DNA from 2 places in the Peribacillus sp. YIM B13482 genome. Region 1 is predicted to be linked to the other one. Evidence: predicted binding sites of a transcription regulator. Region 1 holds the regulator's gene; the other holds the start of a gene.
What was found. Region 1 encodes NrdR, which represses ribonucleotide reductase genes. Its sites were predicted from a motif close to AACACNATATATNGTGTT; they were not measured.
Positions count from the first base shown of each region.

Region 2: the regulator NrdR is predicted to act here: its motif matches at 8,674-8,691, upstream of ACFX4L_RS03035 (vitamin B12-dependent ribonucleotide reductase).

Region 1 covers NZ_JBHZPF010000002.1:128,470-145,151, reverse strand. The annotation lists gene icd (NADP-dependent isocitrate dehydrogenase) at 1-722, shown strand, start outside; gene mdh (malate dehydrogenase) at 846-1,781, shown strand; gene ACFX4L_RS02235 (response regulator transcription factor) at 2,034-2,753, shown strand; gene pnpS (two-component system histidine kinase PnpS) at 2,750-4,528, shown strand; gene hflK (FtsH protease activity modulator HflK) at 4,784-5,818, shown strand; gene hflC (protease modulator HflC) at 5,815-6,747, shown strand; gene polA (DNA polymerase I) at 6,876-9,500, shown strand; gene mutM (DNA-formamidopyrimidine glycosylase) at 9,520-10,350, shown strand; gene ytaF (sporulation membrane protein YtaF) at 10,431-11,063, shown strand; gene coaE (dephospho-CoA kinase) at 11,088-11,687, shown strand; gene ACFX4L_RS02195 (glyceraldehyde-3-phosphate dehydrogenase) at 11,846-12,883, shown strand; partial or broken gene ACFX4L_RS02190 (IS5/IS1182 family transposase) at 13,078-13,279, opposite strand; gene speD (adenosylmethionine decarboxylase) at 13,814-14,194, shown strand; gene nrdR (transcriptional regulator NrdR) at 14,463-14,924, shown strand; gene ACFX4L_RS02175 (replication initiation and membrane attachment family protein) at 14,989-16,401, shown strand; gene dnaI (primosomal protein DnaI) at 16,388-16,682, shown strand, end outside.
Region 2 covers NZ_JBHZPF010000003.1:12,390-29,071, forward strand. The annotation lists gene ACFX4L_RS03000 (YqhG family protein) at 1-595, opposite strand, end outside; gene ACFX4L_RS03005 (DEAD/DEAH box helicase) at 573-2,261, opposite strand; glycine riboswitch at 2,635-2,722, shown strand; glycine riboswitch at 2,726-2,808, shown strand; gene gcvT (glycine cleavage system aminomethyltransferase GcvT) at 2,945-4,051, shown strand; gene gcvPA (aminomethyl-transferring glycine dehydrogenase subunit GcvPA) at 4,069-5,415, shown strand; gene gcvPB (aminomethyl-transferring glycine dehydrogenase subunit GcvPB) at 5,408-6,865, shown strand; gene ACFX4L_RS03025 (rhodanese-like domain-containing protein) at 7,027-7,410, opposite strand; gene ACFX4L_RS03030 (lipoate--protein ligase family protein) at 7,614-8,450, shown strand; gene ACFX4L_RS03035 (vitamin B12-dependent ribonucleotide reductase) at 8,840-11,410, shown strand; gene ACFX4L_RS03040 (hypothetical protein) at 11,542-11,727, opposite strand; gene splB (spore photoproduct lyase) at 11,864-12,889, shown strand; gene ACFX4L_RS03050 (patatin-like phospholipase family protein) at 12,973-13,854, shown strand; gene ACFX4L_RS03055 (SA1362 family protein) at 13,876-14,250, opposite strand; gene ACFX4L_RS03060 (DUF1385 domain-containing protein) at 14,389-15,342, opposite strand; gene ACFX4L_RS03065 (YqhR family membrane protein) at 15,676-16,185, shown strand; gene aroQ (type II 3-dehydroquinate dehydratase) at 16,281-16,682, shown strand, end outside.

The sequences.
Region 1 (16,682 bases):
CTTCAGGTATCGGAATTAAACCGATTTCTGAAGAAGGAACAAAACGTCTTGTTCGCTCTGCACTTAACTATGCGATCAAAGAAGGCCGTAAATCATTAACGCTTGTTCATAAAGGTAACATCATGAAATTCACGGAAGGCGCATTTAAAACTTGGGGTTATGAAGTTGCAGAACAAGAATTCGCCGATAAAGTGTTCACATGGAACCAATATGACAAAATTAAAGATGCTGAAGGCACTGAAGCTGCTAACAAAGCACAATCTGCTGCTGAAGCTGAAGGCAAAATCATCGTTAAAGATTCCATTGCTGATATCTTCTTACAACAAATCCTGACTCGTCCTAAAGAGTTTGATGTTGTTGCAACAATGAACTTGAACGGAGATTACATTTCTGATGCATTAGCTGCACAAGTTGGCGGAATCGGTATCGCTCCAGGAGCAAACATCAACTACGAAACTGGACATGCCATTTTCGAAGCAACTCACGGAACGGCTCCTAAATATGCTGGTCTTGATAAAGTTAACCCATCTTCAGTACTTCTTTCAGGCGTTCTTTTACTTGAACACCTTGGATGGAACGAAGCTGCAGACAGCATCACAAAATCAGTGGAACAAACAATTGCTTCTAAAGTCGTTACATACGATTTTGCCCGCCTAATGGAAGGCGCAACAGAAGTTAAATGTTCTGAGTTCGCTGATGAGCTTATCAAAAACCTTAAATAATTTATAAATGCTTTCTGGAAAAGTACCTTAATGGGCTTCTTTTCCAGGGAGCTTTATATATATATGTGCATGAAAATGTTAAAAGTATTCCAAAATATTCACATATTTTAAGGAGGAATTAACATGTCTAAGCGTAAAAAAATCACAGTGGTAGGTGCCGGTTTCACTGGTGCTACAGCAGCATTCCTAGCAGCTCAAAAAGAACTTGGTGATATCGTTTTAGTTGATATTCCGCAAGCTGAAAACCCTACAAAAGGTAAAGCTCTTGATATGGCGGAAGCAGGACCTGTTCTTGGTTTCGACGCTAACATCATCGGTACATCCAACTATTCAGAAACAGCTGATTCCGACGTAGTGATCATCACTGCTGGAATTGCCCGTAAGCCCGGCATGAGCCGTGACGACTTAGTTCAAACTAACCAAAAAGTTATGAAATCAGTAACTAAAGAAGTGGTTAAATATTCCCCTAATACAACAATCATCGTTTTGACTAACCCTGTAGATGCAATGACTTACACTGTTTACAAAGAATCAGGTTTCCCTAAAGAACGCGTTATCGGACAATCGGGTGTTCTTGATACAGCTCGTTTCCGCACTTTCGTAGCTCAAGAATTAAACTTATCCGTTAAAGATGTAACTGGTTTCGTGCTTGGCGGACACGGTGACGATATGGTCCCTCTAGTCCGTTATTCTTATGCTGGCGGAATTCCTTTGGAGACATTGATCCCCCAAGATCGTTTAGAAGCAATCGTGGCTCGTACTCGTACAGGTGGCGGAGAAATCGTAAACCTTCTCGGAAACGGAAGCGCATATTATGCACCGGCTGCATCCCTTGTGGAAATGGCTGAAGCAATCCTTAAAGACCAACGTCGCGTTCTTCCATCCATCGCTTATCTTGAGGGCGAATACGGATTCGAAGGAATCTACCTTGGTGTGCCAACTGTACTAGGTGCAAACGGCATTGAACAAATCATCGAGCTTGAATTGACTGAAGGCGAAAAAGCGGCACTTTCAAAATCAGTTGAATCAGTTAAAGCGGTAATGCAAGTTCTTCAATAAGAGATGGAAAACAATCTCTTGATCAGACTGCCTGGAATATTGGAAGGGAAGGCCGAGGCCATCTTCCATCTCCGGGCAGTCTTTTTATCCGCTTTGGAACAAATCCGGGGGCGATAAGCCCCTGCTTAAGGTAGGAATAACTTTCAATACGTTTTTTTATGTGTAAATTTCATATAATATTCTTTATAATGGAATTGGATGAGTAGACTGAGAATTTGGTCTATGGGGTAATACATAATTCAGGGGGATCTAATGTCAAAGAAAATTCTCGTAGTGGATGATGAACAATCAATAGTTACCTTACTTCAGTACAATTTAGAACAAGCAGGCTATTCGGTGATCACTGCTTTGGATGGAGAACAAGGACTACAGGCTGCTGTGGACATACGCCCCGATTTAGTGGTATTGGATTTGATGCTGCCTAAAATGGATGGGCTTGAAGTATGTAAACAGCTTCGCCAGCAAAAAATCAATATACCGATCTTGATGCTGACTGCTAAGGACGATGAATTTGACAAAGTTCTGGGACTTGAACTTGGAGCGGATGATTATTTAACCAAACCATTTAGTCCGCGGGAGGTAGTAGCACGGATTAAAGCCATATTAAGGAGATCTCAGTTTCAATCGAACGGCAGTGAGTCAGGTAATGATCAGGAAGATGGTCTCTTGAAATTAGGGGAATTGAAAGTATTCCCGGATCGATACGAAGCATTCTTTGATGAACAGCAATTAGAATTAACTCCAAAAGAATTTGAATTACTTTTATACTTGGCGAAGAATAAAGGACGAGTATTGACTAGGGACCAACTGCTCAGTGCGGTATGGAATTATGATTTCGCGGGAGATTCCCGAATCGTCGATGTGCATATTAGCCATCTTCGTGAAAAAATAGAGAAGGATACAAAAAAACCTCTATATATCAAAACGATAAGGGGCTTGGGGTATAAGCTTGAGGAGCCTAAAAAAGAATGACGACCTATCGTAAAAAGCTCTTATATACCCTCATCACGCTGGTGATGGTCGTCCTGATGGCCGTGGGCTTTTTATTGGGGCATTTGTTCAAAAGTTATTATATTACAACTTTCAATGAGCGCATACAGAACGAAACATTCTTCATTTCTACATATATTCAAGAGCATGGGGGGATCGCGTCCTTTTTGGAAGAAGGGAAGACGGCAAAACTGACTCCCCTTTTAGATTCGAACTTAACGATTCTCTCTACGAGTGGGGAAATATTATACGATTCGACATCATCAAATGAAATACTTAAAAGCCATTCCAAGGTCCTTCGCAAAATAACTTTGGAAAAAGGGCTTAAGTATGGGGAAGGGTTTGAGGTGGTTGAAGGGGAGTCGGACCTCCATTTTTATTGGAAGACGGTCGAAAAGGATGGCGAGATTGAAGGTTTTGTCGTCCATAGCAATGAAATAGAGGCCATCGATCAAGTGAATAAACAAATGTGGCAAATATTGATCATTTGTTTAGGGGTTGCCTTGATCATCATTCTCATGCTCGCGAGTAAAATCACTTCATATTATATCCGTCCGATCGAGGAGGCGACGATGGCAGCCATCGAACTGGCAAAAGGGAATTATGGAACTCGGACATTCGGGAGGCAAACTGATGAAACCGGAATGCTGACAACTTCCTTGAACATATTGGCGAGGAATCTTCAGGAAACTGAAATAGCGAGGGAAATGAATCAGGATCGTTTGGAAGTACTTGTTGAAAATATCGGTAGTGGTGTCTTGCTCATAGACAGTAAAGGGTATACCACCTTAATCAACCGGGAATTCAAGAAAAGCTTCCATGTAAACTCCGCTACTTTTTTGTTTCAGGAATATTACTCGGTCATTAAAGATCAGGAAGTGATTGCCATAATCGAAGAGATCTTTCGGACGGAAAAAACGATAAAACGCCAGGTGAGGATACCGCTTGCAATAGAACGTAAGCATTTTGAGATTTACGGGGCTCCCATTATCGGGAATCATGATGAATGGAAGGGGATCCTCCTCATTTTCCATGATATCACCGAATTGAAAAGGCTCGAGCAAATGCGGAAGGATTTCGTGGCTAATGTGTCCCATGAATTGAGAACCCCGATCACTTCTATTAAAGGGTTTTCAGAAACATTGTTAGATGGGGCTTTAAAAGACGAAAAGACCTTAAAGCACTTTTTAACAATTATCTTGAAAGAAAGTGATCGGCTGCAAGAGCTCATTCAGGAGCTTCTGAATTTATCAAAAATGGAGCAGCAGGAATTCGTTTTGAACGCAGGTGTCGTGGATATTACGAAAGTCCTTGGTGAAATACAAGAGATGCTTATTGGGAAGCTGAAGGAAAAAGAAGTATCGCTTGAAATTAAAGCATCACAGGAACCTGCTTTCATTGAAGGGGAATCTGATAGGATCAAACAGGTTTTCATTAATTTGATAACGAACGCATTGACCTATACCCCAAATGGCGGGAGGGTCACCGTGAATATCATGGAGAATGAACAGACGGTTGATATTGCAGTTCAAGATAGCGGGATCGGTATCGAAGAAAAAGAACTGCCGAGAATCTTTGAACGGTTTTACAGGATCGATAAGGCAAGGAGCCGCGATTCAGGAGGAACTGGCATTGGACTGGCAATCGTCAAGCATATAATAGAAGTCCATAAAGGTAAAATCAACGTGGAAAGCACACCTGGAACCGGGACGACTTTTACAGTCACTTTAAATAAAAGCTTAAAAGGAAAGATGTAGCGGGTTTCGTGAATTTACATGTCCTTTACAATTTCTTAAAACGGACTTCATAATGCAGGGGTACAATGTTTGTACAACCCCTCATCCAAGGAGTTAAACATTGACAGAGACCCATAGTCTCTGTCTTTTAATTTTGTCTTATTCCCCGGGAACCATTCCTCTATCCTATTTTCTTAGGAAAATATTTGGTTTTCATGAAACTTTAGGCCCTTTCTTGCGTAAATAAGATATAACGGCAAAGAAGGGGTGATACATATCGTTACCTTAAAAAGGATATATACGATCATAGGACTTGTCTTTCTAATTTTAATTTTGGGTGTAGTTGCGATATCGACCTGGTACACGGTTGATGAATCCGATCAAGCTGTCATAATGACGTTTGGTAAGGTGGAGCAGACGATAACAGAACCAGGACTTCACTTTAAGCTGCCTTGGCCGATTCAATCGGTTGAAAAATTATCGAAAGAAACATTCAGCCTTAAGTTTGGATATAAGGAAGAGGATGGAAAGGTGAAGGATTACCCGAGTGAGACCAAGATGATTACGGGTGATGAAAATATTGTGCTAGCCGACCTAGTTGTTCAGTGGAAAATCACAGACCCTCCAAAATATCTATACAATGCAGATGATCCAGAGAAAATATTATATGATACGACTTCAGCTGCCTTACGGAGCATTATCGGCAGCACGAAAATAGATGATGCACTTACATCCGGTAAAGCGCAAATTGAAGCGGATGTATGGGGATTGCTGTCACAGCTAATGGAGAAATATGATGTCGGAATTTCGATATCTGCGGTTAAACTCCAGGATGTGGAGTTACCGAATGAAGAAGTCCGGAAGGCATTTACCAATGTAACGGATGCCAGGGAAACGGCCAATACGAAAATAAACGAAGCGGATAAATATGAAAATAAACGGATGAATGAAGCGGAAGGGGAAAAAGACGCCATCATATCACAGGCCAATGGGGATAAAGCTGCCCGTACGGAAGCTGCCCGTGGGGATGTAGCGGTCTTTGAAAAATTACTAAGTGAGTATAAGGGCAATAAGGGGATTACGAAGGACCGTCTTGTTATTGAGACCCTTGAAGAAGTATTGCCGAATGCGGAGCTTTATATCATGAATGATGATGGAAACACAATGAAGTACTTGCCGCTTCGCTCGCTTGAAAAAGAGGAAACGAAAAAAATGCCTGCACCTGATGAATCCACTGCTCCAGAAGGAGAAACGGAAAAAGGGAATGCAACGGAAGAAAAAGCGGCGGGGGAAGGGGGCGCTAAACAATGAGTGGGAAAATAATAGATTTCTCTGAGTTGAAAAAAGGTGATTTTCATTGGAGAGGCTACGTGAAAATTGGCATTTTCCTCATTATTTTATTCGCGTTGCTGCTAATCATCTTCACCAATGTATATATCGTCAAAGAGGGCGAATATAAAGTCGTCCGTCAATTCGGTGAAGTGGTAAGAATTGATAAAACCCCGGGTTTGAAGGTAAAAGTGCCATTCATCCAGAGCGTCATGACCTTGCCGAAGTATCAGATGAGTTCTGATGTATCCGAGGCGGAAATCAATACGAAAGATAAAAAGCGGATGCTGATCGACAACTATGCAGTATGGAGAATAGAAGATCCGAAGAAATTGATTACAAATGCAAGGACGCTACAGAATGCCGAAACGAAAATGGAAGAGTTCATCTATTCGGCAGTTCGTTCAGAGCTGGGCCAGCTGAATTATGATGAAATCATTAATGATGAGAAGTCATCCAGGGGAAGTTTAAACGACCGCATAACAGAAAAAGTCAACGAACTGCTCCAAAAGGACAGTTATGGCATCAGCCTGACGGATGTCCGGATAAAGCGGACTGACCTGCCAGCCGAAAATGAAGCATCCGTCTTCAAGAGGATGATTTCAGAGCGGGAATCGAAAGCGCAAGAGTACCTATCCAAAGGTGATGCGAAGAAAAATCGTATCATTGCGGATACTGATCGTAAAGTGAAAGAATTGCTCTCGACTGCAGAAGCTGATGCAGAAGTTATCAGGGCTGAAGGAGAAGGGGAAGCAGCGATAATCTATAATAAGTCGTTTTCCAAAGATCCCGAATTCTATAAACTATACCGGACTCTTGACTCCTACAAAAAAACGATTGGAGATCAAACGGTCATCGTTCTGCCGTCGGATTCCCCATATGCCAGCTTGTTAATGGGAAATACTAAATAATCGCCGTTGCCGTCATTTTTCTTTCCGCTTCTACTCATGGTAGAATAGAGAAAGAAAATGAACGGCTTTTTGCGTTTTTAAATAGAAGCTAAAACTACATAAACCTGTATGACTGGAGGAAGACGGAATTGGATAAAAAGTTAGTACTCATAGATGGAAATAGCATTGCATACCGTGCGTTTTTTGCACTTCCGCTCTTGAATAATGATAAAGGGGTACATACGAATTCCGTTTACGGATTCACCATGATGCTCAACCGCATTCTTGAAGAAGAAAAACCAACGCACATACTTGTTGCATTCGATGCGGGTAAAACGACATTCAGACATGCTTCATTTAAAGAATATAAAGGGGGACGCCAAAAAACGCCGCCTGAATTATCTGAGCAATTTCCTTTCATTCGTGAGCTGCTTGATTGTTTTCAAATAAAAAGGTATGAACTGGAGAACTATGAAGCCGATGATATTATCGGGACGCTATCTTTACAAGCTGAAAAAGATGGTTTTGAGGTGAAGGTCATTTCCGGTGATAAGGATTTAACACAATTATCCTCCCCTAGTACGACGGTTTCCATTACGAAAAAGGGGATTACTGAAATTGAGGAATACACTCCAAAGCATATACATGAAAAATACGGTCTATCCCCCTTTCAGATCATTGATTTAAAAGGGCTGATGGGAGATGCCTCCGACAATATTCCTGGCATACCGGGTGTTGGTGAAAAAACCGCCCTTAAGTTATTGCATCAATTTGAAACGGTGGAAAACCTCCTGCAGTCGATTGATGAGGTAAGCGGACAAAAATTGAAAGAGAAAATAGAGGAACATAAAGACCTGGCTCTATTAAGTAAAGAGCTGGCTACAATAACGAGGGAAGCGCCGCTTGAAGTTTCTGTAAACGAGACCGAGTACAGCGGCATGGATCAGGAACGAGTCATCTCATTCTATAAAGAGCTAGGCTTTTCGACTTTGCTCGATAAATTGGATGTAACGGAAAGTGTACCGCTTGAACAGGAAAAGATAGAGGTTCACACGGGTGAAATGTCAGAAGGAATGTTTGCAGATGAAAGTGCTTTATATGTTGAAACTTTAGAAGATAATTATCATCGTGCAGATATTATAGGGATAGCCATCAGTAATGAACAAGGTCATTTTTACTTCCATGGAGATGATGCTCTGAGTTCCGCGGCATTTAAAACCTGGGCAGAGGATGAAACAAAAAAGAAAACGGTTTTCGATGCGAAGCGTACGGTTGTTGCACTCCGTCATAGAGGCGTCGAAATAAAAGGCATCGATTTTGATGTGTTTTTGGCATCCTATATCCTAGATCCGGCAGAGTCAGTGGATGAAGTGGCCGAAATCACGAAAACACAAGGTACAATCCGTCTTGAGACAGATGATGTTTTTTATGGGAAAGGTGCAAAACGGAAGATTCCTGGGCAAGCTGAATTGAGCGAGCATATCGCCAGAAAATCGAAGGCAATCCTTTCTCTTAAAGAACCGATGATCAATAAACTGCAAGAGTTCGAGCAATATCATCTGTTAACGGAACTGGAGCTGCCTTTGTCGATCATCCTGGCTAATATGGAATGGCAGGGCATCAAGGTGGATATAGGCCGGCTGAAAAACATGGGGCAGGAATTAGCCATTCGCTTAAGAACCATTGAAGCACGAATTTTTGATTTGGCTGGAGAGGCTTTCAATATCAATTCACCTAAACAGCTTGGGGCCATCCTTTTTGAAAAGTTAGAGCTTCCGGTCATGAAGAAAACCAAAACAGGTTATTCCACTTCAGCCGATGTACTGGAAAAACTGGAGAGCCAGCATGATATCGTTAAGGAAATATTACTGTATCGCCAGCTTGGTAAGTTGCAATCCACATATATTGAAGGCTTGCTCAAAGTGGTCAATGCTAAAACGGACAAGGTGCACACCCGGTTCAACCAAGCATTGACCCAAACCGGCCGATTAAGTTCTACAGATCCCAACCTGCAGAACATCCCTATCAGACTGGAAGAAGGCAGGAAAATCAGGCAGGCCTTCATTCCTTCCGAAAAGGATTGGATCATTTTTGCTGCGGACTATTCGCAAATCGAGTTACGCGTGCTGGCGCATATCGCCAATGACAGCGGATTGGTGGAAGCATTCCAAGCCGGGATGGACATCCATACAAGGACAGCGATGGATGTGTTCCATGTAAAGGCGGAGGAAGTCACGTCGAACATGAGGCGCCAAGCAAAAGCCGTCAACTTCGGAATCGTTTATGGTATAAGTGACTACGGGCTATCGCAAAGTCTTGGCATCACGAGAAAAGAAGCTGGAGAGTTCATCGAGAAGTATTTAAGGAGCTTTCCTGGTGTTCAGGAATATATGGAAGAAAGTATACATGAGGCACGTCAAAAAGGGTATAGCACGACTTTGCTGCAAAGAAGGCGCTATATACCTGAGATTACAAGCAGGAATTTCAACATCAGGAGCTTTGCCGAACGGACAGCGATGAACACACCGATTCAAGGCAGTGCCGCGGATATCATCAAGCTTGCGATGATAAATATGAATAAGCGCCTGAAAAGTGAAGGGCTGAAAACGAGAATGCTTCTTCAGGTGCATGATGAATTGATTTTTGAAACTCCTCCCGAGGAACTCGAAATCCTTAAGGTCATCGTTCCGGAGGAAATGGAAAATGCCATTGAATTGAACGTGCCCCTTAAAGTGGATTATGCTTTCGGGCCAACATGGTTTGATGCCAAATAATAAAAGATAGGTGATTGTAATGCCAGAACTTCCAGAAGTGGAAACAGTCAAAAGAACGTTAGAGCAGCTCGTACTTGGAAAAGAGATCAAGGAAGTGTCCGTCTTTTGGCCAAAGATCATTAAAGCGCCTGAGCCTGTCGAACAGTTTCAGGATGCTTTAAGAGGGCAAACGATTCAGAGTATAGGTCGTCGGGGCAAGTTCCTCATTTTCACCTTGGATGATTATTCGATGGTTTCGCATTTAAGGATGGAGGGGAAATACGGGGTGCATCCAAAAGAAGAGCCATACGATAAGCATACACATGTGATCTTCACTTTCACGGATGGCAGTGAGCTTCGGTACAGGGATGTCCGGAAATTCGGAACGATGCACCTGTTTGCCAAAGGAGAAGAGTTTGAGCGGTTGCCGCTGCTGCATTTAGGACCTGAACCGTTATCTGAAGAATTTACTGTCGAGGGGCTAAGTGCGAAATTGGCCAAAACCAACAGGAAAATCAAGCCGGTTCTCCTTGATCAAACGGTTGTCGTTGGAATTGGGAATATATATGTGGACGAGTCATTATTCCGTTCCGGTATCCATCCGGAGAGAATAGCTTCTTCACTATCCTTGCAGGAAATCAAAAAGTTGCATGCGGAAATCATTGCAACATTGGGTGAAGCGGTGGAAAAGGGTGGGAGTACGATTCGTTCATACCTCAACTCTCAAGGGCAAATCGGCATGTTTCAGTTGGAACTGAATGTCTATGGACGAAAGGGTGAGGAATGCAAAACATGCGGCACGCCACTTGAAAAGCTGGTTGTTGCAGGACGCGGCACACATATTTGCCCGTTGTGCCAGCCGCTTATTTAACTAATGTTTTTTAAAAACACATCGGATGGGCTCCTACCATATACTAGGGTAGCAACGAGAAGGGAAGGAGTAATATTCCGATGTGGCTACAAATTATTTTTCTTGCTTTTGCAGTTAGTATTGACGGATTTGGCGTAGGTTTGACTTTTGGTATGCGGAAGATGAAAATCCCCTTAAAGTCAATAGCGGTCATTTCATTTTGTTCTGCTTTGAGTTTAGGCATAGCGATGGTCATCGGTCAATTCATCAGTCAGCTCATATCTATCGGGGCGGCTGAAAAAACCGGGGGCATCATCCTCATCTTTCTTGGTGCCTGGATGGTATACCAATACTTTAGGCCTGACAAAGATTTGAAAGATGATAGATATCATGAAAAGATCATCTTTAATTTTGAAATTAAATCACTTGGGGTAGCCATTAATATTTTACAAAAACCATTGAATGCCGATTTTGATAAATCAGGTACGATTACGGGTGTTGAAGCGCTTGTCTTGGGGTTTGCACTTTCACTGGATGCGTTCGGGGCTGGAGTCGGAGCAGCCATGATCGGGATTTCACCGATTATCCTCGCAGTATGCATCGCTGTTATGAGTTCAATTTTCATTTGGAGCGGACTGCAAAGCGGGAAATTGCTTTCGAATAATAAAGTTGTCCAGCATTTAACCTTTCTTCCAGGTGTACTATTAATTATAATCGGCTTATTCAAGTTATGATACATGGTTTAAAAGGGGGAGCATATGGGACAAATCATCGGAATCACTGGAGGCATCGCCAGCGGGAAAAGCAGTGTCAGCCTCTATTTACAGGAACTCGGATTCACGATTGTAGATGCAGATCTGGCTTCCCGTGCTGTCGTTGAGCCAGGTGAAGACGCCTATCATCAAGTTGTGGAGGCGTTTGGAGAAGATATCTTATTGGCGGATGGGAATATAGATCGCGTAAAGCTGGGGTCGATAATATTCCATGATCAGGAAAAGAGATTGCTATTGAATGGCATCGTTCACCCTGCCGTCAGGAATTGGATGCGCCTCAAAACGGAAGAGGCACTCGCTGCAGGGGAAGAAACGGTATTCATGGATATTCCGCTCTTATTTGAAAGTAAGCTGACATTCATGGTGGAAAAGACGCTTTTGATATATGTCGATGAACAAGTTCAATTGGAACGTTTAATGAACAGGAATGGTCTATCTGAGAAGGATGCGCTTGCCAGGATCCATTCTCAGATGCCCTTGGCTGATAAAAAGGCTTTAGCGGATGCCGTCATCGATAATAATGGGGACATTAAGGAAACGAAGAAGCAGGTGAAGGCCCTGCTTAGCGAATGGCATGTCATATAGTTGTGATAAAAGGAAGAAATCTTCGGGTTTCTTCCTTTTGTGTTGAAAAAATAAAACAATCCGCATTTTTATTAGCACATTTCAATCTAATTATGTTATACTAATTACATGTGAGAGGTAATAAGTATAACATTAATATTTTCAGGAGGGTCCGAACAATGAATTCAAGAATAGCAATTAACGGATTTGGGAGAATTGGAAGAATGGTTTTCCGAAAGGCCATATTAGATGAGGGTTTGGACATTGTTGCCATTAATGCAAGCTATCCTGCTGAAACTTTAGCACACTTACTAAAGTATGATACGATACATGGTAAATTCGACGGTATCATTATAGCGGAAGATGATTCACTTGTAGTGAATGGCCGCCGAGTACAATTGATAAATAACCGCGATCCAAAGCTATTGCCTTGGAAAGAGATGAACATAGATATTGTAATTGAAGCTACTGGAAAATTCAATGATCGTTCTAAAGCGGCTCTTCATTTAGAGGCAGGGGCAAAAAGGGTGATTTTATCAGCACCAGGTAAAAATGAAGACGTTACCATTGTCATGGGCGTCAATCAGGAAGTTCTGGAAATTGACAAGCATTTTGTCATATCCAATGCATCTTGTACAACTAACTGTCTTGGACCGGTTGCAAAAGTGCTTGATGAGAAATTCGGCATTAACAATGGTTTAATGACAACGATACATTCTTATACAAATGATCAAAATAATATCGACAACCCGCACAAAGACTTAAGACGTGCTCGTGCCGCTGCGGAAAGCATCATTCCTACGACCACAGGAGCTGCAAAAGCGATCTCATTGGTGTTGCCTCAATTAAAAGGCAAGCTTCACGGAATGGCGATACGCGTACCGACACCTAATGTGTCCCTAGTCGACCTTGTTGTGGATTTAAACTGTGATGTCACGATTGATGAAGTGAATCAAGCGTTCATCGACGCTTCAGAAAATGAACTTAAAGGAATCATGGAATTCACGATGGAACCTTTGGTTTCCAGTGATTTCAAAACTAATCCTCACTCTGCCATCATCGATGGTTTGACAACGATGATGATTGGTGACAGGAAAGTTAAAGTCCTGGCTTGGTATGATAATGAGTGGGGTTACTCCAACCGGGTAGTGGACCTTGTAAAATTAGTTGCATCCGAGTTGAAAAAAACCTCCGAAGTTGAATTATCAGTAAAATAATGAAAAAATCGAGCCTGCTAAATTTTTTAGCGGGCCCAGTTTGTAGACAAAAAGGTTTCGGAATGGTCACATTCCGAAACCTTTTTGATTTTTTATTGGATTTGAAGCAGTTAGAGAGAATAGTGACCCAGCGCATACCATGCTTTTCCTTTGCATCTGCGGAAACTCTCCTGGTTTTCGAACTTTCTGGAATTCACTGGTTCAACCAGAGGCTCTAAGATATGACGATCATGCGTATCGTCCCCGACAAAAATGCATTGAAGTTCGATGCTGCATGAAACGAATAGGCAAACTTGTTTTGTTCGTTCATCTTTCACATAGTAGCTACTCTTCAGGATTAGTTGAACTGTCCTTAATCCCCTTGTTCTCTGCCTTAAATAGACTATAGGTAAAAGGATTCTATCTTAAAACAAAGTTGATTGGAGCGGGTGTTCGAGGCTCCTTTCGGGAAAAGCGCGTCAAAGGGAGACCCCACAGGCGCAATGGCGGACCGCCCGCGGAAAGCGAGTGCCCCACGTTCCAATAAACGGCCAAATATTAAAAACATAAAAAACAGTAGACAAACTCAATTATTATCGAGTTTGTCTATCTGCTAAATTTTTTTAGCAGACTATTTTTAATTCATTGATCATCAATTTCTGGCTGCCTTATGGCGCTGAATAAACACACGAAAACAGAATTTGCCCCACATTGGGACCTCCCCCATATCTTTATTACATAAAAAGTTTATCTATCCAAAAATTCAATTTGGAGTTGCAAAAAAAATTTAAACCATATATACTATGAATCGTGAACTTCTTCAAAAGCGGTTTGCATGATGGCTACTTAAAGGGTTAGGACCTCTTTGGACTAACTTTCCCCCGTGGTAGTTATCAGACTTATTTTTTAATCATGGTAAGGGGGAAGCTTAATATGGAAACTGCTTACACTATGGAAACTATGGGTAGACATGTAATTTCTGAACTTTGGGGTTGTGACTTTGAGAAACTGAACAATATCGATTTGATTGAAAAGATTTTTGTTGATGCTGCTTTAAAATCAGGTGCAGAGGTACGAGAAGTTGCCTTTCACAAGTTTGCTCCACAAGGAGTTAGTGGGGTTGTCATCATTTCTGAATCACACTTAACGATTCACAGTTTTCCTGAACACGGCTATGCCAGCATTGATGTCTATACATGCGGTAACTTGGATCCGAATATTGCGGCAGATTATATTGCAGAAGCTTTGAATGCGCAAACACGCGAGAACATAGAATTACCACGTGGATTAGGTCCTGTACAAATGAAAAAAGCCAATATAAGTGCCCTATAAAAAACACGTATACACAGAGATGCCATGGGTGCATCTCTTTTTTAATGCAATGAATCAGATCTTGCTTCAATTTATAAGGGGAAGTATCCCAGTGCACAAAGACTTTGATAACGGTGCTTCTAGTGCGTGACAAAAAGTGCCTGCTGCTGGAAGTTACACTTTTTACTTGTACTGGCCGTTCCTTTTAATATAAGATTAAGATAGAAAAGTAATTCCTTGGGGAACATTTAGATAGGGGAGTCCTACATAAAATACGGAGCTGATAATGATGAAATGCCCATCATGTCAATATAACGGAACAAGAGTGCTCGATTCCAGGCCAGTCGATGAAAGTAAATCGATTCGACGACGCCGTGAATGTGAGGCATGTGGTTTTCGATTCACGACATTTGAAAAGGTGGAGGAAACACCGCTCATTGTAGTGAAAAAAGGCGGTACACGGGAAGAGTTCAGTCGTGATAAAATCCTGCGTGGCTTAATCAGGGCTTGCGAAAAACGTCCGGTTCCCTTGAAAGAACTAGAGCAAATTACCAGTTATGTAGAAAAAGAACTACGCAACCAGGGCATATCGGAAGTGAAAAGCGACAGTGTCGGCGAAATGGTGATGGACAAGCTGGCAGAAGTCGATGAGGTTGCCTATGTTAGATTCGCATCCGTCTATCGACAATTTAAAGATATCAATGTCTTTATCGATGAATTGAAAGATTTAATAAATAAAGAAAGAAAGTAGAGCTGAAGATTTACTTTGGCTCTTTTTTCACTACATCTTTTGAAAGGTTTGAATGGAGATGTCAATGCATTGGCAAGAATTGCTCCCAGCTGATTCATATTTGGTCTCATCTGCGGGGCTGCTTCATGATTATGATCGGAAAATACTTACCCGACTTTATCAACCTCTTATTGGACCTATCTGTATTAGCCTATATATGACGTTATGGAGTGAGTTGGAGGAAAACAGGCTATGGTCGGAAACCTCCTCACATTATCAATTAATGAATACAATCGGCCTTAAGTTAGGTGATATTTACGAAGCCCGGCTTTTACTTGAGGGAATCGGTTTGTTGAATGTATATAAGAAATCGAAAAATGAGACAAAGGAATTTATCTATGAGATAAATCCGCCGCTTTCCCCCCAACAGTTCTTCACGGATGGAATGCTGAATATTTATTTATACAAAAAGATCGGTAAAGCACAATTCAACCGGTTAAAGAGATTCTTTTGTGATGATCATATCTTAACGGATCAATATGAAGGTGTGACTAAATCTTTTGCGGAGGTATTCTCATCAGATCATTTGGACTCTTTATATGTAACGGATGAAGCAAAAAACGAATGGAACCCCATTCCTGATCAGCAATATATCGACCGGACGGATGGCGTCGAGCCTTCGGGATTTGACAACTTATTCGATTTTGAACTTTTATTAGCCGGGATGAAATCTTCGATCGTACCGAAAAAGGCCTTTACCCCGAAAATTAAAAGTACGATTGCCAAACTTGCTTTTTTATATGGCATTGATCCGCTTGAAATGCAAAAACTAGTAATGGATGCCGTTTCATTGGATGATGAGATCGATGAGGAAATGCTCAGGAAGGCGGCAAGGGACTGGTATCAGATCGAACGGCAGGCAGACATGCCTTCCCTGGTCAATCGGGTGCAGCCGATTCGTGAACGGACCCAAAAAGAAGAACCGAAAACACAGGAACAAGAGCTAATCCGGCATTTGGAGACGATATCCCCACGGGAGCGGCTAATGCAATTGTCCGGCGGCGCAGAGCCATCAAGCGGTGATTTGAAAGTGGTGGAGGGCGTGATGATCAACCAAAAGCTGAATCCTGGTGTCGTCAATGTCTTGATTGAATATGTCATGCTCAAAACGGATATGAAGTTCACGAAGGGCTATGTGGAAAAATTGGCAGGCCATTGGGCACGGCTGAAGGTCTCCACCGTCATCGAGGCGATGGAACTAGCTAAAAATGAACACCGGAAATATCAGGACTGGGCTCAAGGGAGCAGGAATGCTGCGAAGGGCGGCCGGAAAAAGACGATACGGGAAGAAGTGGTTCCGGAGTGGCTTGAGAAAAAAGAAGAAGCACAGCAAGAGCAGAATGCGGATCAGCCCGAATTGAATGCCCAGAAACGTGAGCTTCAGGAAAAATGGAAGCAGTGGAAAGCAGGAGGTGAAATGAACGATGGAAAAGATTAATAGATCCCTGAATAAATTGGCCAATACAAACCAATTTCAACAGCGTTATGAAAAGCTGAAACAGGAGATTTTTGAAGATGAACAGGTGCGGTTATTTTTGAATGCCAACAGTTCGACGGTCACGGAAGACATGATCGAAAAAAACTTGGGGAAGCTTTATGAGTTCACTTCACAAAGCAATAAGTGCGATAAATGTCCAAGCTTGGACGGCTGCATCAATATGATGCAGGGGTATTATCCCAAATTGGTCGTTCAAGGGAAGGCCCTGAATCTGCATTATG
Region 2 (16,682 bases), on a different contig from region 1:
CATTCTCGAAACTCGTTCTAATGTATGTATCCAGTCTTGCCAATCCACTTTTCGGCATGATGAGCGGTGAAAGCGTAAACGAGTAATCCGGTATTTTTGGGGTGACCTTAATTGGTAAAACCCGATGGTGAAATCCTTCCATGATCTCGCCCGAAATTAAATTCAATCCGATGGACATAAAAGTATCTTTTTTACGATCGCATTGGTAGGATATTTTCACATTCAGGGTAAGCCATGGAAACAATGGATTATTCCCGCCCATTAATGGAGGAGTATCCTCAAAAAGTCTAGTATACCCTGCCAGCTTTTTTGTTGATTGAATAATCTGATGGAGCCGAGGGGAGCCAAAATGAATCATTTCTCCCTTTAGGTCGGGTGGGGCTTGTTCCGGATCGGTAATGAAAGTCATCTGGGCTGGGTTCGGAATGCCACCCGTTTTTTCCAGGTAGTGCCAATAAAAGGGCCGGTTCATTAATTCTTTATCCATTTCTATCGTTAGTTGAACTGTAAGGTGGGTTGGTTTATTATCCAATATTTCACATTCATTGGCTTTAAAGTAAGTTATTAAAAAATCATGAATTTCCTGTTGCTGCATGAACCTCACCTTCCTTCATGGATTGAGCGAATTGAATCATCGATGAAAAATTATCCATCTTGATTTTCATTTCGCCCTCTGTTTTGGACTCCCCGACCACATCAATTAAATATTCTTCAATGTTGTTAATATCCAGTTTGGTTAGAATATCATCCAATTCACCAATTACTTTTTCAAATAAATTAATTTTTTCGTATAGTAACTTTAGAATATGTTCTTCAACAGTATTTTTCGTGGCAAAGTTATAAATCCTGACATCCTCTTCCTGTCCAAGGCGGTGAATCCGCCCAATTCTTTGTTCAAGCCTCATGGGGTTCCATGGCAGGTCAAAATTAATCAAGTGATGGCAGAACTGAAGGTTTATCCCTTCCCCGCCAGCTTCTGTTGCAATTAATACCTGAATTTTCTTTTGGAATAATTCTCGCATCCAGTCTTTCTTTCCACGTTTAAATCCGCCTCGGAATGGGACTGAAGAAATTCCATTCTGTTGAAGGTACCATTGTAGATAAAGCTGAGTAGCTCGGTATTCGGTAAAGATAATCACTTTGTCATCAATTTTCTTGATCAGTTCCAAAGCTTTTTCAGCTTTTGAATTCTGAACCGTTTCATTCACTTTTGTAAATAAATCATCAAGCTTTGCCAAAAAGTCAGGGGTAGGCTGGTCGTATTTGGCTTTCATGTTTTTTAAAGTATAAAAGACCGCCTCTCTGCTGCTGCAGGCTTCTCTTTGGAGAGTGAGAGCTGAAAAGGCGCTTCCTTTTGTTCCATCAGAAATAGGTTTGAATTTTGAAACTGCATCGTACAATGCCTGCTCGGTTGGAGAAAATTCAATGGTGATGGTTTCCACATGCCTTTTTGTCCATTCAATACCAGTATCGGCCCGCCGGTTTCGAATCATCACAGTGTTGACCAATTCCTTTAGGTGTTCATCTTCAATTATGTTCCGGCCTTTCCCTTTATATTTTTCCGAAAAGAGTGAGGCATTTCCCAAGTGGCCTGGTTTTAATAACGAAACGAGGTGAAAAATTTCCTCGACTTTATTTTGAATGGGAGTAGCTGTCAGGAGTAAACAAAATTTCTTTTTCAGATTTTGGACGAATTCATAGTTCTTCGTCTTATTATTTTTAAGTTTATGAGCTTCATCAATGATGATGAAGTCATATTCCTGATTGAAAATGATATCACGATGTGGAGCGCGTTTCGCTGTATCAATGGATGAAATGACCACATCACAGGAGTCCCATACATAACTTTTTCTCTGAACGACTGCCGGAATATGAAACTTCGTATTCAATTCAAAAGCCCATTGTGTTACAAGGGAAGCTGGTACAAGGATCAATACCTTCTTTACAAGGCCTCTGATCATATACTCCTTTAGGATCAAGCCGGCTTCAATTGTTTTTCCGAGACCTACTTCATCTGCTAAAATGGCCTTTCCATTCATCTTTTCCACCACTTGCTTTGCAGCTTCCAATTGATGGGGAAGCGGGGTTAACTGAGGAAGGTGCTTGGGTGCCTGTAAACCTTCAAAATCAGGAATGATGAGATTTTCCTCCATTTTAACCGCCAACTTATAAAGCTCCCAATTTCCCCATGGACCATCATTTTCCACTTTTTGTAAAAACTCGTCATTCCATTCAGAATTGAAGGATATATTGATTTTCATAGAAATAACTCCCTCTTAAATCATAAATTCCTTAATATAAGGTCAAAAACCGAACATTTCATATGTGAAGTAAGAAAAATATTTCTCTTCAAAAGATATTGCAGAGATAAGTTTCTTAGGGTAGGATATAAGTATATTTAGAAAATTCCAATTTCCAAACGCTAAAAAGAATTTTTGTATCGATTTTGCAGTTCGCGTTTTCTTAGTATGGGCTATAGGTACCTGCTTTATCCATGATTACCGAAGGAGATCATTTAAACGTTTTTCTGGAGTTTTTGGAGATTTGGCAGAGAATGCATTCTATGATGCTCAAAGGTTTTACTAATGGGTGGGGCTTATTCGCTTAATTTCATTGGTAGACCATAATATGCGGGTGAAGATAAGGGGAGAGACTACGGATGTAGCGCCGAAGGAGCAAACTTAGCAGTGAATCTCTCAGGCAAAAGAACTCTTATTGGACGCAACTCTGGAGAGCGCCGCCCGTTTGGGACGGCCACCAAAGGGGAAAACCTATTATATAGGTAAACTTTCAGGTTTCAGGACAGAGAAAAAGCTCAAACGGGCTTTCTCTGTCCTTTTTTGTGCTTTTTTCACATCATGAATCAGAATATCTGATGCGTAAGGTCAAAAAGCTTTGATAATGAAGCCAATTTAATTTTAAAAAATCTGAGGGGGGTCATTTTTTGACCAATTTAAAAAGAACACCACTATTTGAGGTTTATCGTGAATACGGAGGGAAAACGATTGATTTTGGCGGCTGGGAACTTCCTGTCCAATTTTCGGGTATAAAGGACGAACATGAAGCCGTACGTACAAAAGCGGGTCTGTTCGATGTATCGCATATGGGGGAAGTTGATGTTAAGGGTCCTGGGAGCCTTTCCTTTTTACAGAAGATGCTGACTAATGATATATCAAAGCTGCAAACGGGCGGTGCCCAATATTCGGCCATGTGTTATGAAAACGGCGGGACGGTTGATGATCTCATCGTTTATAAAAGGGCGGAAGACGACTATCTGCTCGTGGTCAATGCAGCGAATACAGAAAAAGATTTCGATTGGCTGCAAGCTAATCTAACGGAAGATGCCCAAATTACGAATGTATCGAGTGACTATATACAGCTTGCACTTCAAGGACCATCTGCAGAGAAGATATTGCAAAAACTTTCAGAAAATACTGCCTTAAGTGAAATTGGATTTTTCAAGTTCAAGGAGAATGTCATGATAAATGGTATCTCCACGTTGGTATCCCGTACTGGATATACTGGTGAAGATGGTTTTGAAATATATAGCGACAGTGAAAACGGCCCTGCCCTTTGGAAGGCGATAATGGATGCCGGAAAGGAAGAAGGGATACAGCCGATTGGTTTAGGTGCTCGTGATACCCTGCGTTTTGAAGCGAAACTGCCGCTGTATGGGCAGGAGCTTTCAGCGGACATTACTCCAATAGAAGCCGGGATTGGTTTTGCGGTAAAAGTGGATAAGGAAGCCGATTTTTTCGGGAAAGCCGTTCTTGCTGAACAAAAGGAGAAAGGGGCACCCCGGAAGCTTGTGGGAATTGAAATGATTGACCGTGGCATTCCTCGTCATGGGTATAAGGTCTACAGCGGGGACAAAGTCATTGGGGAGGTCACGACTGGTACCCAATCACCAACGTTGAAGAAAAACGTAGGATTGGTACTTATCGATAAGGAATATTCGGTGCTGGATGCGGAAATTGAAGTGGAAATCCGTTCCAAACGTTTGAAAGCCGTTATAATACAAACACCTTTTTATAAAAAACCACGTAAATAGAGGGGAATGGTCATTAGATGAAACATCGTTATTTACCCATGACAGAGCAAGATAAACAAGAAATGCTGGAAGTTATAGGGGTACCTGCTGTTGAAGAACTTTTCAATGATATCCCTGAAAGTGTTCGCTTTCAAGGAGAATACGATATCAAGCCTGCTAAATCGGAACCTGCATTAATGAAAGAATTATCAAGGCTTGCTGCCAAGAATGCGGATCTTAAAAATTATGCTTCCTTCCTTGGTGCGGGTGTCTATGACCATTATGCACCGGTCATCGTCGATCACGTTCTTTCCCGTTCTGAATTTTATACGGCTTATACTCCCTATCAGCCCGAAATTTCACAGGGTGAGCTGCAAGCCATCTTTGAATATCAAACGATGATTTGTGAATTGACGGGTATGGATGTAGCTAACTCCTCCATGTATGACGGCGGGACTTCGCTGGCTGAGGCGGCCATGCTTGCTTCAGGTCAGACACGGCGCAAGAAGATTCTCATTTCAGGAGCAGTTCATCCTGAATCAAGAGAAGTTGTGAAGACATATGCCAAAGGGCAACGCGTGGAAGTGATTGAAATTCCTTATAAAGACGGTGTGACGGACATGGCTGCTTTAAAGGAATTAATGAAAGATGACATTGCAGGAGTGATTGTGCAATATCCGAATTTTTTTGGCCGGATAGAGCCATTGAAAGAAATGGAAGAAATCATTCATGGCGTCAAGTCCATGTTTATCGTTTCCAGTAATCCGCTTGCACTGGGGGCTTTGACACCCCCAGGTTCACTCGGTGCAGATATCGTAACGGGAGATGCTCAGCCATTCGGCATTCCAGCGGCATTTGGGGGACCTCATTGTGGATATTTTGCCGTTACTAATAAACTTGTTCGGAAAGTTCCGGGCCGGCTCGTCGGTCAAACGGTGGATGAAAATGGAAAAAGGGGGTTTGTGTTGACACTTCAAGCTCGTGAGCAGCACATTCGCCGTGATAAGGCCACATCCAACATTTGTTCCAATCAAGCGTTGAATGCCTTGGCAGCTTCTGTTGCAATGACGGCGCTTGGGAAAAAGGGTGTCAAAGAAATGGCCGTGCAAAATATTCAAAAAGCGCACTATGCGAAAAAAGCTATAAAGGCAAAAGGGATAGAAGTGATGTTCGACGGTCCTTCGTTTAATGAATTTGTCATTAAACTGCCTGCTTCGTTTTCAGAAATCAATAAAAACCTTTTTGAAAAAGGGATGATTGGCGGCTTCGATTTAGGGACGGTTTATCCTGAGCTGAAAGACCATATGCTGGTTGCGGTAACGGAACTTAGAACAAAAGAAGAAATCGATGCACTTGCGCAGGAATTGGGGGATCAACATGAATAATCAAGATCAATCACTCATTTTTGAAATCAGCACTTCCGGTCGAATCGGGTACAGTCTGCCAGAAATGGATGTTGCAACTATTCCGCTCGAAGAAATTCTTCCTGCCGACTACATCCGTGAAGTAGAGGCAGAGCTTCCTGAGGTGTCCGAACTGGATATCATGCGTCACTATACAGCACTTTCCAAACGGAATCATGGGGTGGATTCGGGTTTTTATCCGCTGGGTTCATGCACGATGAAATATAATCCGAAAATAAATGAAAATGTGGCACGCTTTAACGGTTTCGCCCATATCCATCCATATCAAGACCCGACTACAGTCCAGGGAGCCTTGGAACTATTATTTGATTTGCAGGAACATTTAACGGAAATCACAGGGATGGATCTAGTGACATTACAACCTGCAGCAGGTGCACACGGTGAATGGACAGGGTTGATGATGATTCGCGCTTTTCACGAAGCGAATGGCGATACAGAACGGACGAAAGTGATTGTACCTGATTCTGCACACGGTACGAATCCTGCATCTGCGACTGTTGCCGGACTTGAAACGATTACAGTGAAGTCCGATGAAAATGGGTTAGTCGACCTTGAAGATTTAAAGCGTGTTGTCGGACCGGATACGGCGGCCTTGATGCTGACGAACCCCAATACATTGGGATTGTTTGAAGAGAACATTTTGGAAATGGCACAACTTGTCCATGATGCCGGTGGGAAGCTTTACTATGACGGAGCCAATCTGAATGCAGTCCTATCAAAAGCACGCCCGGGTGATATGGGCTTTGATGTGGTTCACTTAAATCTCCATAAAACATTCACAGGTCCGCATGGCGGCGGCGGTCCGGGTTCCGGCCCTGTAGGGGTAAAGTCGGATTTGATTCCCTACTTGCCTAAACCGCTTGTTGTTAAACAAGATGAGCAATTCGTTCTTGATTATGATCGCCCGCAATCCATTGGCAGGGTAAAACCATACTATGGGAACTTCGGGATAAATGTTAGAGCTTATACGTACATTCGTTCAATGGGTCCTGATGGCCTTAAAGCCGTCACAGAGAATGCGGTCATCAATGCCAATTATATGATGCGTAGGTTGGAACCATTTTTTGACTTACCATATAATCGTCATTGTAAGCATGAATTCGTATTAAGCGGACGCAGGCAAAAGAAATTAGGGGTAAGGACCCTCGATATAGCAAAAAGATTGCTGGATTTCGGGTATCATCCTCCAACCATTTACTTCCCGTTGAACGTGGAAGAAGGAATGATGATAGAACCGACTGAAACCGAGTCAAAAGAAACGCTGGATGCATTCATCGATGCAATGATCCAGATTGCCAAGGAAGCGGAAGAAACCCCGGAAATCGTTCAGGAAGCTCCGCATACAACCGTTATTAAGCGGCTTGATGAAACTCTTGCTGCAAGAAAACCTATTCTGCGTTATCAAGCATAGACTGATAGCTTACACGAAAAAAATCCCTGCCTGCCGGCGGGGATTTTTCATGTTTATGTAAGAATTCATTAAAGTCGAACAGTTAACTTTCATTTTCCTAGAGCCCGCATGATGCATATGAAGGCTTTTTAATTTAAAAGAGCCCATGCGGAGATGGGGTCTTATTTCTTTGCTTTGATTTTCCCGGTCCACATCTTGAAACCGCCCTTTAAGTGAAAAAGTTCCCTGTAGCCCTTTTTGTATAGCATGGCTGCAGCTCTTCCGCTGATGATTTCGCTTTGAGCGTACAAATATACAGGCTTGTCCGGCCTAATTTCGACCAAGCGGGTTTTCATTTGCGTCATAGGGATGTTTCTTGCGCCTAAGATATGACCATTATCGAAATCATTCGGTTCCCGCACATCGATTAGCTGCACTTTTCTGTAGTTAGCGATAAATTCGTCCTGTGTTAATGTTTTAACGATTTTACGCTGGCGGTACCAATTAAAAAGTGAATACGCAATAACCACTCCTAAGATGATGAGCAGTGTATATAATATTTCCAAACATAAAAACTCCCTTCTACCTTAACGAATACAGACAATCTTTATTATATAATTGCTTTACCCAATAATCAAAAAGAATTTTCATCAAATTCTTCATCGACTTGATAGCACTTTCTTTTTTAGAGTGTTAAAGTCTGTTAAACTACTACATGTGAGTTTTTTGTGGGGTATTGAAAAACAGTCTATTGAAACGAGGGGTAAGGATGACTAAAGAAAAATGGGGTTTTATAGATTCTGGATATTGTTCACCGGCGTTTAATATGGCGCTGGACGAAGCACTGCTAAACTGGCAAAGCAAAGGGGAAATTCCGCCAATCATACGCTTTTACGGTTGGGACCCAGCGACATTGTCGATTGGTTATTTTCAAAAGGCAGAAGCGGAAATCGATATGGAAGAGGTCAAAAGGCAGGGCCTTGGTTTTGTTCGCAGACCAACAGGAGGACGAGCGGTACTGCACGAGCATGAATTGACTTATAGTGTAATCGTTCCAGAATCCTATCCGGGGATGCCAACTACCGTTACTGAAGCATATCGTGTCATTTCTGAAGGAATATTAATGGGGTTCAGGAATCTGGGATTGGATGCTTATTTTGCCGTGCCTAGAACCGATCAGGAAAAAGCAGCTTTAAAAACGCCCAGGTCTTCCGTCTGCTTTGATGCTCCAAGCTGGTATGAACTGGTCGTCGAGGGCAGGAAGGTCGCTGGCAGCGCTCAAACCAGGCAAAAGGGCGTCATCCTTCAGCACGGTTCCATTTTGCTTGAACTTGATGATGATAAGCTCTTTAGCGTATTTAAATTCTCAAATGACAGGGTTAAGGAGAGAATGCAAAAAAGCTTAAAAAATAAAGCTGTGGCCATAAATGACATTGCCGGAAGAAAGGTTACCATCCCTGAAGCGAAAGAAGCTTTTGAAAAAGGTTTTGCCGAAGGACTTTCGATCGAGTTAGAGCCATACGTCCTAACTGAAAAGCAATTGCAGGAAGTGAAGGCCATTGCAGAAAGCAAATATGAAAGCGATGAATGGAATTTCATGAGATAGAAAAAGCAGGATAATTAAAGTGGATAATAAAAAAGTTTTTTCAGATTTGTTTGACCAAATAAGCTATTCCTTGCAGGGATAAGCCCTAAAAGGCATGGGGAAAAAGCAAGGTCCAAATTAATTGAAATCTGATGAAAAATTATTATAAATCGACATTTTCCTCCCTTTTGCTAACTATATTAATTGATTTATCGTTTGACAAAATTAAATGTTATTCAAAACAAACACAATATATAGTAGTTGAAATATTTAATGCGACACTATATGTTGATTTTTGGGTTTCGCTATGATAAATTTAGGGTACTTGTTAAGCGAAACGGACATGTAAGGCTACATATAGATTTGCGGCAGCAAGAACGGATCTTGAAACATATAAAGGAGAGGGAATTATGTCGGTTGTAATAAAAGAAGCTTTAAAGGTTGATCTAGAAAGGTTGAATAAGGATATTTCTTTATTTCCCCAGGTTCACCCTGTAACTGCTGATATGAAAATGGCGCATAAGGGCGTGTCCCGTCTAGTCATGCTTGACCGCTATTCTTTTAAGGATACTGAAAAAATCACACTCTCGGCAGGCGATTTCGTAGTGTTGACGATTAAGGAAGATCCGAAATTCCCGGCAAGGGGTCTCGGTTACATCGTTGAAATAGATTGGGAAACGAAAAAAGCCAAAGTATTGGTGGATGAAGAATTCCGTGGCGTATTGGATAATCCGGAAGAAGTGGAGACGGGGATTGTAAACCGTCCGCTGGATATTATCGAAAAGCCGCTTGAAATATACTATGAACAAATTGCGAAACGTAATGCAACGGGCTTGGCTTCAGTGGAAACCACGGAAGAAAAAAGAACGGAATGGTTCAATAAATTCTATGAAGAACTAAAGAACCTTAATTTTGTTCCGGCAGGACGCGTATTATATGGTGCGGGTTCCAATACGGATGTTACTTATTTCAACTGCTATGTGATGCCATTCGTACCGGATTCACGTGAGGGGATTTCAGAACATAGGAAACAAGTGATGGAAATCATGAGCCGCGGAGGCGGAGTGGGTACGAACGGATCGACACTGCGTCCAAGAAACACTTTGGCCAAAGGGGTTAATGGAAAATCCTCTGGTTCAGTATCATGGCTTGATGATATCGCGAAATTGACGCATCTTGTTGAACAGGGCGGTAGCAGACGAGGTGCACAAATGATCATGCTGGCTGATTGGCATCCGGATATTGCAGAATTCATCATTTCTAAAATGCAAAATCCAAGGATCCTTCGATACCTAGTGGAAAACACTAAAGATGAAGCAATCAAGAAATATGCAACGGATAAATTGAAATTCACGCCGCACACCGAACAGGAAACGGCTATGTATCAAGGAATCATCAACTATAAGGAAATTCCCGGTCTAGGTGGATTTAGCGAAAAAATCATTAGGGATGCAGAGGAAAAGATCCGTACAGGCGGAACGTACAGTGTCCATAATTCTGAATTTCTTACGGGCGCCAACATCTCGATATGCTTGACAAAGGAATTTATGGAAGCGGCAGAACAAGATGCGGAATACGAATTGCGTTTTCCTGATGTTGAAAGCTATGATGCCGAAGAAATGGCTACTTATAATCAAGAATGGCATAAAGTCGGTGATGTTCGTAAATGGGAGGAAATGGGGCACAAAGTCCGTGTTTACCGTAAAATCCGAGCTAAAGAACTTTGGAACTTAATAAACATTTGTGCAACATACTCTGCAGAACCAGGTATTTTCTTTATCGATAATGCTAATGAAATGACAAACGCCAAAGCCTACGGTCAACAGGTCGTAGCTACGAACCCATGTGGCGAACAGCCATTGGCCCCATATTCAGTATGTAACCTTGCTGCTGTCAATTTGGCTGAAATGGCTGATAAAGATAGCAAAACCGTTAATTTCGAGAAACTTAAGCAGACCGTCGAAGTCGGTGTGCGTATGCAGGACAATGTCATTGACGCAACTCCTTATTTCTTGGATGAAAACAAAAAACAGGCACTGGGCGAGCGACGGGTTGGACTTGGTGTAATGGGTCTGCATGACCTGTTGATCTACTGTGAAACGGAATACGGATCTGAAGAAGGAAATATTCTGGTTGACAAGGTGTTTGAAACGATTGCGACTACAGCTTATAAGGCATCCGTGGAACTTGCTAAAGAAAAAGGCAGTTTCCCGTTCCTGATCGGATCAACGGATAAAGAAACCGATGAGCTTAGAACACGTTTCACACAAACTGGATTTATGGAAAAAATGCCGGAAGATATCAGGGAAAGCGTTGCTGCATATGGCATCCGTAACTCTCATTTATTGACAGTGGCTCCTACAGGAAGCACAGGAACGATGGTTGGGGTATCAACAGGTCTTGAACCATATTTTTCCTTCACGTATTTCCGCAGTGGCCGTCTTGGCAAATTCATTGAAGTTAAGGCTGATATTGTTCAGGAATACTTGGACCGTCATCCAGAAGCTGATCCAGAAGAGCTTCCAAAATGGTTCATTTCCGCTATGGAATTAGCTCCTGAAGCCCATGCAGATGTTCAATGTATCATTCAACGCTGGATTGACAGCTCGATCAGTAAAACGGTCAATGCTCCAAAAGGATATACTGTCGAACAAGTTGAAAAAGTATATGAACGTCTATATAAAGGCGGAGCAAAAGGCGGTACAGTATATGTGGATGGCAGCCGTGACAGTCAGGTTCTCACGCTCAAAGCGGAAGAAAACCAAATGGACGAGCAGCTTGAAATGGACGAATTGACAGATGTGGAAGTAAAGAAAAAAGTCGTATTGGTCGATACGATAAATGAACTGCGTTCGACGAATGTTACGATTGGGTCGGAAGTGGGCAATACTTGCCCGGTCTGCCGTAAAGGCGAAGTCCAGGAAATGGGCGGATGTAATACTTGCACGAATTGCGGAGCACAATTAAAATGTGGGCTATAAGCTATTAGAAGGGAAGTCGTTAAGTGTGCTGAAAAGCTAATCTTAACGGCTTTTTTTTAAATAGATCGGGCGAGTAGATTTTAAACTTATTAAAAGAGAAAGCCGAATCCGGCTTTCTCTTTTAAGTTCATTCAACCATTTTCATTTTGTTGGCCTATTTCCTTTTCGGCCAGGTATTGGTTTCCATCCTTCAATACCGAAAATTCATCGACCGAGTCTCCAGGGATATTCCTAGGATTAGGATATTTATTATCTGTTTGGACGGTAATCGTTTGTTTCCCCATCCCGTTTGTCAAGAATTCTCGTTTATTAGCCATTTTGCATCTCCTTCATTTGGATTTCCAATTAAAAACAATCATGAGGATAACAGAATAAAGAAAAACTATCCTTATTAATAAGATTGTCTAGTTCGATTGAAAGTATGAACAAATCCATAAAAGAATGGAGAACGAAATGAAACCATTTATGCCACAGTTAGTATATATCGAGCCTAGGGCATTGGAATACCCGCTTGGCCGGGAATTGAAAAAGAAATTCGAGGATTTGAATATTGAAATCCGTGAGACAACATCACATAACCAAATTAGGGATCTTCCTGGAGAAAATGATCAGCAAAAATATCGTGTCGCCAAGTCGACGCTTGTGGTGGGCATCAGAAAAACATTGAAATTCGATTCTTCAAAGCCATCTGCTGAATATGCCATCCCTCTTGCTACCGGATGTATGGGGCATTGTCATTATTGTTATTTACAGACGACACTCGGAACAAAGCCATACATTAGGACATATGTGAATCTCGAGGAGATTTTTGAGGCAGCTGAAAAATATATCAATGAGAGAAAGCCTGATATTACTCGTTTTGAGGCGGCCTGTACGTCAGATATCGTTGGAATTGATCATTTGACACATTCGTTAAAAAGGGCTATAGAGTATTTTGGAAAAAGTGAATATGGGGTTTTAAGGTTCGTAACTAAATTTCATCATGTCGACCACCTGTTGGATGCTGAACATAATGGAAAAACGAGATTTCGGTTCAGTATAAATTCACGTTACGTAATAAAGAATTTCGAGCCCGGAACTTCGAGTTTCGAGGAAAGAATGGAAGCGGCACGTAAAGTGGCAGGTGCCGGGTATCCCTTAGGTTTTATCGTAGCTCCAATATATCGTCATGAAGCATGGAAGGAGGGCTACCATGAATTATTCGAACGGTTAAGTGAGGCGTTAAAAGGGGTGGATATCCCTGACTTGACTTTTGAACTAATCCAGCATCGATTTACGGGCCCTGCTAAAAAAGTAATTCAAAAAAACTATCCGAAAACAAAATTGGAACTGGACGAAACGAAGCGCAAATATAAATGGGGCCGATATGGAATTGGCAAATATGTTTACCAAACCGAAGAAGCCGCAGAACTGGAAACGACCATTCGTGGGTATATAGCGGAATTTTTCCCTAAAGCGGAAATTCAGTATTTTACCTGATGAAGGCATTTTCCATATAAAACTGTCATAAATCGCTCTAATCCTGCTTAGAAATGTAAAGACCGGATTAGGGGAGGGCAGCTATGATTATTGACGGCGTTTTTTCCGGAGGTGGGATAAAAGGCTACGGTTTAGTGGGTGCCCTGCAGGAATTAGAGGAGCGAGGATTTGTATTCCATAGGACAGCCGGTACAAGTGCAGGTTCCATAATTGCAGCTTTCGTAGCCGCTGGGTACACAGGAAAAGAAATGGAACAGCTTTTTCTTGATATAGATTTAATCGGCATGCTGGATAAAAGGCGTGGTCTTTTGCCTATCCCGCTTGCCAAGTGGCTCCTTTTATACTGGAAACTGGGCCTTTATAAAGGTGACGCTTTGGAAGCATGGATTGCCGCTAAACTTGCCGAAAGGAATGTAGTCACCTTTAAGGATGTTCGGCCGAAATCTCTCCGTATCATAACCTCTGACATTACACATGGGAAATTGGTGGTACTGCCTGATGATTTATCTAACTATGGAATTGATCCGATGACTTTTCCAGTGGCAAAGGCAGTAAGAATGAGTTGTAGCATCCCCTATTTCTTTGAGCCAGTCAAACTTGATGTCGGAAAAAGCAGGGTCCTTTTTGTTGATGGAGGTGTGTTAAGCAATTTTCCAATGTGGTTATTCAATTCAGATCATGTAAGAAAGGAACGGCCGGTCATAGGCTTGCGACTAAGTGTCGATGAGATATGGAAACCGCATGTGGTGGATAATGCGCTTGAATTGTTCTCCGCACTATTCAAAACGATGAAAGATGCCCATGATGCACGTTATATTTCCAAGAAACACGTCCAGAATATTGTATTTATCCCGATGAGGGGAATATCTGCAATGGATTTCAATCTGAATGATGAAAAAAAGGGAGAATTGATGAATCAGGGCAGACAGTGTACGAAAGAATTCCTTAAGAGATGGTCATATTAATAATCATAAAAAATCGGGCTCTTAAAAAGAAGCCCGATTTTTCTTTTTATTCTTTTTTCCTTCAATGACGGTTAAGTGACTATCCGTTTTCTTTCTCACTTTTATTTTTTTTGATGATTTTGCTGCAGAAAAGCTAGCCACATTATCCTTTTTCGAAGTTCGGTTTTTTAGCCTTTTTTTCGATTGGCGTGCAGCCTTTCGGAATGCTTGCTGCTCTTTTTTTACTGGTTTTCCCTTTGTTAATCCGGTATAAATCATATAAATAATCCCTGCGACAATGGCTATTATGAGAATGTTTCTAAAAAAGCCAATCGGGTCATTAAATAGTCGGCTCATTAGTCCGAGGACTCCGAGGGCAATGATTCCGTATATCATGAAAGATATGAAACGTTTCAACAAAGACACCTCCTTAAGAGCATCATAAGCATTTTTTGCTTATTTTAAACATTACCCATGTAAAATACTAGAAATTAATGAAGATTATTCCCTTAATTTAGTATATGACTTTTCATCATCAAAATGTGTATAGGTGTTTTACACAATAACATCGGATTCTAAACCTTTTTCGGTCTTTTTTTCCATCCTCAACAGTTCATGGAAGGATGCCAATGCAACTTCGACTTGATCGTCGGTAGGGGCTTTGGTTGTCAATAACTGAAGCCAAAGGCCAGGATAGCCAAGGTAACGCAGAATTGGAATATCTCTTACTTTGTTGGTCAACTGCAATACCTCGAAGGCTATGCCAAGCACTACGGGGATAAGCAAAACGCGATCCACGACACGGAGCCATAATGGATCGATTGGAACAAGCATATAGACAAACATGCCAACAATGACTGTAAATAAAATAAAGCTGCTGCCACAGCGATAATGAAGGCGTGAACTTGCCTGCACATTTGCTACGGTCAATTCTTTTCCGCTTTCAAAGCAATTGATCACCTTATGCTCTGCACCGTGATACTGAAAGACCCGCTTGATCAATGGAGTCATGGATACTAAGTAAATGTATACCAGCAATAATATCAACTTGAACAAGCTTTCGATTAAAACCTGGGCCATATGGCCGCTGAAGATGGGTCTTGTCAATTCGGCAAGAAATACGGGAATCAAAGTGAAAAGCAGCTTCCCGAATAGGAAGGAAAGGACACCGATTACGGCAACTCCAAGCCATACACTTAATTTAGAAGATTCTTTAGTTTCTTTTTTCTTTTCGTCCCGCTTTTCCCCTTCTTCTTCTTCATACTGTTCAGTGGAAAAGTTCAGATGTTTTGAACCGATGGCACTTGACTGTATCAGTGATACGAGACCCCTTAGAAACGGTACTTTTTTTAAGCGGTTGACAACAGGTTTCGTTTCACGCGGCAGATGATAATATACAATCGTTGAATCTTTGCGGCGTACCGCAGTGACTGTGTGATGTTTACCGCCAAACATGACGCCTTCCACAACAGCCTGCCCTCCATAAACGGGTTTTTGGACCTCAGACATTTCTACACCAACCTAATAGTTATTCACGTAGCTCTCTCTTGGGTGCTAACATGTTTATTATCAAGTATCACAAGGGATAAAGTCGGTCTCCAAAATTTAAATGGCGGCTTTATCCCTGCAATTACTTTATGAATGTTGAATCACAGGAAGGTAGTATCCTGTGTACATTATAAACTTCAACAGAGGATGGGTATTTTCCTCTGAAAAAAGTACATTATTTATGATTTAATCATACAGAATAAATCACAAAACCTCTAGTGATTCTCCTCCCTAAGAATAAAAAAAAATAGTTCTATTTAACAAAGGGCATACTACGTAGCGGAGGTGCTTGATATGTCTTCTAATGTAAATGGACAAATTCAACAGGAAAATCAAGGTGCGATCTACAATGTACTAGCTATCGGTTTTGTTGGGGGGGCTGTAGCCAGTTTAATTGGAATCATAGCCCATTATGTTAATTTTATGGGGTTTAGCCCAAAATTCATACTTACGTCGTGGTCGAATATGGTCTGGATCGATCACTGGCTTGGTACGGTAATGACCATACTTTTGTTCGGAATTTTATCCGTGGGGATCGCTTTTATCTACTATAGTCTTTTTAAAAGGATGAAGAGTATCTTTTCGGGTATTTTTTTTGGAGTGGTTTGCTGGGTTTTGCTGGTATTTGTCCTGAAACCGATGTTCGCCGATTTGCCAACCATTTCAAAAATGTCGTCAAATACGATTATAACCAGTGTCTGCATTTTTATTTTATACGGTCTTTTTGTAGGGTATTCCATATCATATGATCATCAGGAATATCTACGTCAAAAAAACAAGGCCGAGAAGCAATCGGAAAGCTGATTGCTTCTTGGTTGTAAAAAAGTAGTAAGACAATTTGTAATTATGATAGAATGTTCATGGAAAGCATTCTTTTAATGATGAGCAGGTGTTTGATGATGACAAAAATCTTACTAATCAATGGTCCGAATTTAAATCGCTTGGGGAAGCGGGAACCTGCGCATTATGGATCCTTGACACTTGCGGATGTGGAAGCTCTATTACATCAGCAAGCTCAAGGGTTAAATGTGGAACTAACCTCATTTCAAACTAACCATGAAGGGGCGATTATCGACAAGCTCCATTGGTCAGAGGATCAGGGGATCGACGGGATTATCATTAATCCTGGAGCTTTTACTCATTATAGCTATGCGATTCGTGATGCAATAGCCGGAATTGATGTTCCAGTTGTGGAAGTGCATATTTCGAACATACATGCCCGTGAAAGCTTTCGGCATGAATCGGTGACCGCGCCGGTATCGGCGGGACAGATTGTCGGCTTGGGGATACACGGATATGAA